Regions from separate parts of the Paenibacillus sp. CB74 genome, predicted to be linked through region 1. Evidence: predicted binding sites of a transcription regulator. Region 1 holds the regulator's gene; each other region holds the start of a gene.
What was found. Region 1 encodes NrdR, which represses ribonucleotide reductase genes. Its sites were predicted from a motif close to AACACNATATATNGTGTT; they were not measured.
Positions count from the first base shown of each region.

Region 2: ACX9NY_RS13180 (adenosylcobalamin-dependent ribonucleoside-diphosphate reductase) is a predicted target of NrdR. The motif match lies at 1,169-1,186, and genes of this name have one in related genera.
Region 3: ACX9NY_RS25880 (anaerobic ribonucleoside triphosphate reductase) is a predicted target of NrdR. The motif match lies at 728-745, and genes of this name have one in related genera.

Region 1 covers NZ_CM146009.1:3,144,025-3,146,301, forward strand. Annotated here, with positions in the region: gene ACX9NY_RS13835 (S-layer homology domain-containing protein) at 1-580, shown strand, start outside; tRNA gene ACX9NY_RS13840 (tRNA-Ala) at 811-883, opposite strand; gene nrdR (transcriptional regulator NrdR) at 1,069-1,536, opposite strand; gene ACX9NY_RS13850 (alpha/beta-type small acid-soluble spore protein) at 1,653-1,874, shown strand; gene ACX9NY_RS13855 (lytic transglycosylase domain-containing protein) at 1,957-2,277, opposite strand, start outside.
Region 2 covers NZ_CM146009.1:3,000,428-3,002,704, forward strand. Annotated here, with positions in the region: gene ACX9NY_RS13180 (adenosylcobalamin-dependent ribonucleoside-diphosphate reductase) at 1-1,108, opposite strand, end outside; gene ACX9NY_RS13185 (DEAD/DEAH box helicase) at 1,594-2,277, shown strand, end outside.
Region 3 covers NZ_CM146009.1:5,854,892-5,857,168, reverse strand. Annotated here, with positions in the region: gene ACX9NY_RS25885 (ATP-binding response regulator) at 1-341, opposite strand, end outside; gene ACX9NY_RS25880 (anaerobic ribonucleoside triphosphate reductase) at 824-2,277, shown strand, end outside.

The sequences.
Region 1 (2,277 bases):
CCCACTGGGCTTCCTCGTGATATCGGGCAACCCTTTCAGGGATGCCAACATGGGAGACTGGTTCTACAACGATATAAATTTCGCCTACACATACGATCTTTTCAACGGCACGACGTCCACAATGTTCTCACCGGGCAGCGCAATGACGCGTGCAATGTTCGTGCAGGTACTCGCCAATCTTGAGAACGTAAACCTCTCCAGCTACACGAGTTCCCGCTTTAATGACGTGACGGACGGACAATGGTACACCGCGGCAGCCGAGTGGGCGGCCGAAAAAGGCATAGTCAACGGTACAAACGCAGACCTGTTTGACCCCAATTCGCCGTTAACGCGCGAGCAGCTGCTAGTGATACTTTACAACTACATGAACTACAAGGGCTATGAGATACCTGAAAGCTACTCTAAACCCTTCACGGATCAGAGTGAGATCAGCTCCTGGGCGTTGGAGGCCGTTCAAGCGCTACAAGGCAACGGCATTGTATTAGGCAAACCGGGCAACTTTTTTGCTCCCAAAGCCACCGCCTCCCGCGCCGAAGTAGCCACGATCTTTGTAAGGTTCGTCGAATATCCGGCTAAGTGAAAGCGTATACAGGATTAAGGAGACCCCTCCCGGTTGGACAATATCCAGCCGGAGGGGTCTCTTGTTTTCAAACTGCATTTTTTTGACAACTCCCCGGTCAGGACTTTAAACCCTCGATTTTTGGTATTTAGAATATACGTCCCCAATTCCTTCTACTTCATTAATCATGTTCTGATTTATTTCACCACATAAAAAACGCCATCACACTAATGTGATGGCGTTCTTCGTTATGGAGCCTAGGGGGATCGAACCCCTGACCTCATCGCTGCCAGCGATGCGCTCTCCCAGCTGAGCTAAGGCCCCAGGATATGAAATAGATAACTTGTCCAACACTGCTAACGTTCCACAGGCGACTCCTATATCATATAAAATCCAGCTTTCGCTGTCAATCAATTTTTCAAGATCCAAAATGATTGGAGAAGAACAACCGATTTCACTGGTACACATGGACTGGAACTCCAGACTGCTCTTCTCCCTTTCCCACTTCACTAATCCTCCAGATCGTCTTTGGACAACAGGGATTTCAGTTCTTTCATGAACATATTGATATCTTTGAACTGACGATATACCGACGCGAAACGGACATACGCCACTTCATCGACTGGAAACAACTGTTCCATCAATAGCTCACCAATCTGACGACTCTCCACTTCAGCATCAGCTGTATTACGCAGGGATTTCTCGACTTCAGATACCATCATCTCCAACGTCTCAACGGAGACTGGACGTTTCTCACAGGCACGAATAAGCCCGCGAAGAATCTTGTCCCGGCTAAACTCTTCCCGGCTGCCATCTTTCTTGATAACAATTAATGGAGTTTCTTCAATCATCTCAAACGTTGTGAATCTTCGGGCACACTGCTCACACTCCCGGCGACGGCGAATGGATTTCGCTTCGTTGGCCGGACGCGAATCAAGCACTTTGGTACCCATATAACCGCAATAAGGACACTTCAAATCAGATCACTTCCCACGTTTTACTTTTTACCACATATTCCCTGTCTTGATTTTGTAATGAAAAATGCATTGCCGAGACATAATACTTTTACCAACTCACGAGGAGGTGAACAGCAATGGCACAAAGCAACGGTAACTCCAACAACCTGGTGGTAACTAAAGCTTCCGCAGCACTCGAGCAAATGAAATATGAAGTTGCTCAAGAACTCGGAATCAGCATCCCACAAGACGGATACCAAGGTAACATGACTTCTTACGAGAACGGTTCGATCGGTGGATACATCACGAAGCGTCTGGTAACAATTGCAGAACAGCAATTGGCAGGTCAATACCAATAATATCTGCATCGTAATACGCTACACAGAGGAGCATGGAGCGGCCGGTGAACAACCGGCCTGCTCTGTGCTTCTACTTATATACTTAGAACGTATTATAGATCTTAACATACTGATTATAATAATAAATGACCCTTTGTACATAGTGACGCGTCTCACCAAATGGAATATCCTTTACCGTATCGAATGAACCATCCCATACACCATCTCTGAGCCAACTATTCACTTTGCCTGGACCCGCATTATAAGCAGCGATCATAACCGCTTCATTGCCACCAAATTGATCGGACAGATTGCGCAGATACCATGTGCCTAACTGAATATTTCGTTCAGGCTCGTGCTTCAATTCCTCCAGTGAAGTGTCGGGAATTTTGGCTTGTTCCAATATCCAGTTGGCCGTGTCCGG
Region 2 (2,277 bases), 140 kb from region 1:
TGATCGCTGACAGATTACATACACCCCAGGCAGGCAGACCCTGTTCCGCGCATGGATTAGTACAGATGATCGGATTAAAGTACCAGCTGTTGGACATCTGGTTATAGTACTCCATGAAAACCACACCAGGCTCTGCCGATTTCCAGGCTGATTCAATAATGGTATGCCAGATTTCGCGCGCCTTCAGCGTACGATAGTGTACCACCGAATGACCTGCGGCTTTCCACTGCTGCATATCCCCGTTCCACTCGGTGTCGTAGTCTGGATCGTTCGTATCGGGGAAAACCAAATCCCAATCTCCGTCCTGCTTGACAGCCTCCATAAAGGCGTTGCTCACACATACAGACAGATTGGCATTGGTCACCTGCCCCATCGTTTGTTTCACGGTAATAAAATCAAGCACATCCGGATGCCAGTCATTCATCATCAGCATGAGCGCACCCCGTCGGCTTCCGCCCTGTTCAATCAGTCCTGTCGTATAACTGAACAATCCGCCCCACGATACGGAACCGCTGGATGATCCATTGACACCTTTCACCACCGCTCGGCGAGGACGCAAAGAAGACAAATTAATGCCCACACCTCCCCCACGTGCCATAATCTCCGTCATCTCGGTCAAGGTCTTCATGATGCCACCCCGACTGTCCTGCGGAGACGGAATAACATAACAATTAAAGAGTGTGAGCTCATCGCTTGCCCCCGCTCCTGCAGCAATACGCCCTCCGGGTACTAACTTCCAATCCTCCAACACGGAGCGGAACTTGGACTCCCACGTTGCCCGCTGATCTGCTGTAGATTCAACAGAGGCCATGGCTTTGGCAAGCCGGCTCCACATCTCTTCCGGTGTTTTTTCGATGTTGAGTGTCAGTTTCTCCACGCTGGTCTCGATGATCTCTCCGCTTCGAGTCCTTACTTGTACAAGCTGACCCTGACGTTCTATAATTTCGCCCACTTCCTTGGTTGGGAACTTGGGATCATCCTTTGTTAATACCAGTACCACATCTCCGACCTTGGCATGATTCGAGTCAGCATCCTTCCAGGCGTATCGGTCCAGAAATATTTTTTCGCTAAGTCCTTCTAATTGGTACGATCGTTGGTTTGATTTCATCGCTACGTTCAACCTCCCCGATTAACGCTCCATTTTCACTATAAAAGTAAATTATGATGAAACACCACATATAGTGATATAAAACCAGTATATTACACCATATATTGATTTTCTATATGACTTTTATCACAGACCTTATTTTTTAGACTCTCCTGCTCGGACAAGCTTCTTCACACACCCTCAGACTCACGCATACAAAACCTGTGAATTTTTTGGGACAGAAAAAACCTGAAAGAGCGAAGCGTTCGCCTAAAAGCTTTCTGAAAGAAAGCTGCATCGAAAGCATACGCTATCCCCGGATTTCCCCTTCAGAAAAGGGAATCAAAAAAATCTGGGGATAACAGCGATTGGAAGGTTGTTCTGTCATCGTAGTGTTCGTGCAAATAAAATGTAGTTCAACTTGTATAGTTATGAACTCACTCTCATTCGTCCATACTATTACCTACGAATAAAACGTCATCACGTATGGCAGGGGAGGAAGCATCATGAACCGGAAAAACCCGCACCACACGAATCAACCTGTAGCCGAGCTGCCCGTTCCACTGGAATTCGATCGAAGCTGGATCAATCAGTTGGAATCACGACTGGATAAAGGGGGCCCTTGGGGAGATTACCGACTCTTTCAACTGGGCATTCAAGCCGAAGAGACCAATCTGATTCCCAATTTTGACGAAATTCAGTGTTTGAAGCATTTACAAGGCCTTACTCCACTTCCTCACCAGATGGACACTGCACGCAGAGTATTATTTGAAATGTCAGGCCGGGCCATTCTCGCCGATGAGGTCGGTCTTGGCAAAACCATTGAAGCCGGTCTCATTCTGAAAGAATATATGGTTCGGGGTCTCGTATCCAAGGTACTCATTCTCGTACCGGCTTCTCTTGTGTTGCAATGGGTACGGGAGTTGAATTCGAAATTCGGTATTCCTGCCATTGCCCAGAAAAAGGCCTATTCCTGGCAGAATGAAGTAGTCGTTGCTTCAATGGATACAGCCAAACGTGACCCGCATAAAGATATGCTGCTGAACACTGATTACGACATGATCATTATTGATGAAGCACATAAGCTCAAAAACAAGAAAACAACCAATTATCAATTCATGCTGAAATTGCGCAAAAAGTACTGTTTGCTGCTCACAGCTACACCTGTGCAGAACGATATGAGTGAGCTG
Region 3 (2,277 bases), 2.7 Mb from region 1:
CGTATGATAGGTACACCCACGAAGAAACGACTCCCAAGTCCACTCGTGACGTCCATGGAGCTTGTCATTGGGTTTTCACATGTATTCTGAATGGTAAGAACGCTACCTTTGTCTCTTAACACCAGACTGCAATATGATTCGTTAAATGAAAGCTCACTGCCTTTAACAATCAACTCTTCCGTACGGTTAAAGGCCTCCAAAATGAAATTCGTCACCCCATCATTCGTGGCAACGAAGATGGTATTGACCTTCAATATCCCGCTTAATACGTCCACGATATGGGCCGCAGCTTCCTTTATGTCTTCATAGAAGCCTCTCGTAATGCCTTCTGCCGTCCCCATGATTCACCCCTCTTGTCTCAGCTGCACTTTCAAATCTGTATATCAGAATGTTTAATCACGTACAAGGGTTCATCAAGAATCCGAATATCTGTCACAATCTATACTTATATGATTAACACCGTAGAAGTAAAAGAGAATCATACTCTCTGCCAATCGCCCCTTTTTTGGACAAAAGCAGGTCTTGAACTAATGACGTAACAAGCGTAAATATACTGCAAATTGCCTTTTCAAATGGCTCAAAGTTCATCTTGTCCAACTTCGGATATCTTACATGCAGAATAACTAGAAATTATACGCTTCTACTCAGGCTTTGGGAACCTTTATCCGCAGTAATTAAAGGAAAGTCCATTTTGTCCATTAAGTTGTGTGACCATTATCACACCCAAAAAACCATATATAGTTTATAAATGGATAATACAAACCTACATATAGTATTTAACGCAAATTAAATGATCATCACATCATTTTAGGAGGAACCTTACATGAACTTGCTTGAGTATGCCGCTCCACCGGCATCCGATCTATTATCCGACCTGGGAAGACGAATTATTGGCGCTGAAGATGCCGATACGCTGAGGGAAAATGCGAATCTGAACGGGGACTCCTTCAGCGGCAAGATGAGCAGGCTCGGTTCGGAGACCGCCAAGTGGCATGCTCTGCGTCATGTGTTGCCGGAAGAGCTTGCTCAAGCTGTGGAGAACGGGGATCTGTATGTACACGACCTGGATCAGTATGCACTTGGCACGACCAACTGCATCTTTATCCCGTTTGACCGTCTTCTTGCTGCGGGTTTCAATACAGGCAACGGATCGGTTCGCACACCTCAGACGATCATGTCTGCAATGGCTCTGGTTGCAATCATCTTCCAATCCCAGCAGAACAGTCAGTATGGTGGCGTATCGGCCAATAAGATTGATTGGGATCTAGCGCCCTATGTGCAGCGATCGTTTCGCAAACATTATCGCAAAGGACAACGACTTTTTGGTGAGAATGCTCTGATTGAAGATGAACAACTTCATCTGGACAGTATGGAAGCGAAGAATCAGTGCCCACGCGCATATGACTTCGCCTATGAAGAGACTGAACTGGAGACGGGACAAGCTGCCGAATCGCTGATCCATAACCTGAATACGATGAGCAGTCGGGCTGGTGGACAGATTCCATTCACATCACTGAATTATGGACTATGTACTTCTGCGGAAGGACGGTTGGTATCACGTTCATTGCTCGAAGCAACGATTCGCGGCCTGGGCAACGGGGAAACTCCCGTGTTCCCTCAACATATTTTCCAATGTAAACAAGGGATCAATCAGGCTCATGGCGAGCCAAACTATGATCTGTTCCGCCTTGCGGTCACCTGTTCATCCCGGCGGATGTATCCTAACTTTGTCAATGTGGATGCCTCGTTCAATCTGCCTTTCTATCATCCGGAAGATCCGGATACGATCATTGCAACCATGGGATGCCGCACACGTACTCTGGCTGACCGGTTTGGTCGTAATCGTCAAAGTGGTAAAGGTAATCTGTCTTTTAATACCATCAACCTGGTCAAGCTCGGCATCCGGTTTGGCATCTGCCAGGGCAACAGAGCGGTTGCCGATCGGGCGGGATTCTACACTGCACTGGAATCCGTGATGCAAAATGCTGCGCATGGTCTGTTGCATCGGTACCGTATCCAGACTGTTCAACCTGCTAAGGCGTCAGATTTCATGATGCGGGAGGGTGTATGGGAAGGCGGGGAGCAACTTGCTCCGAATGAACCCGTTGGGGAGTTGCTCAAACATGGTACGTTATCCCTGGGTTTTATCGGTCTGGCAGAATGTATGACAGCCCTCTATGGACGCCATCATGGACAGGACCCTCATGTACATCGTGAAGCGCTGAATATTATTCGCACCATGAGAGAGTTCTGTGATCAGATGAGCGAGCAGCATAA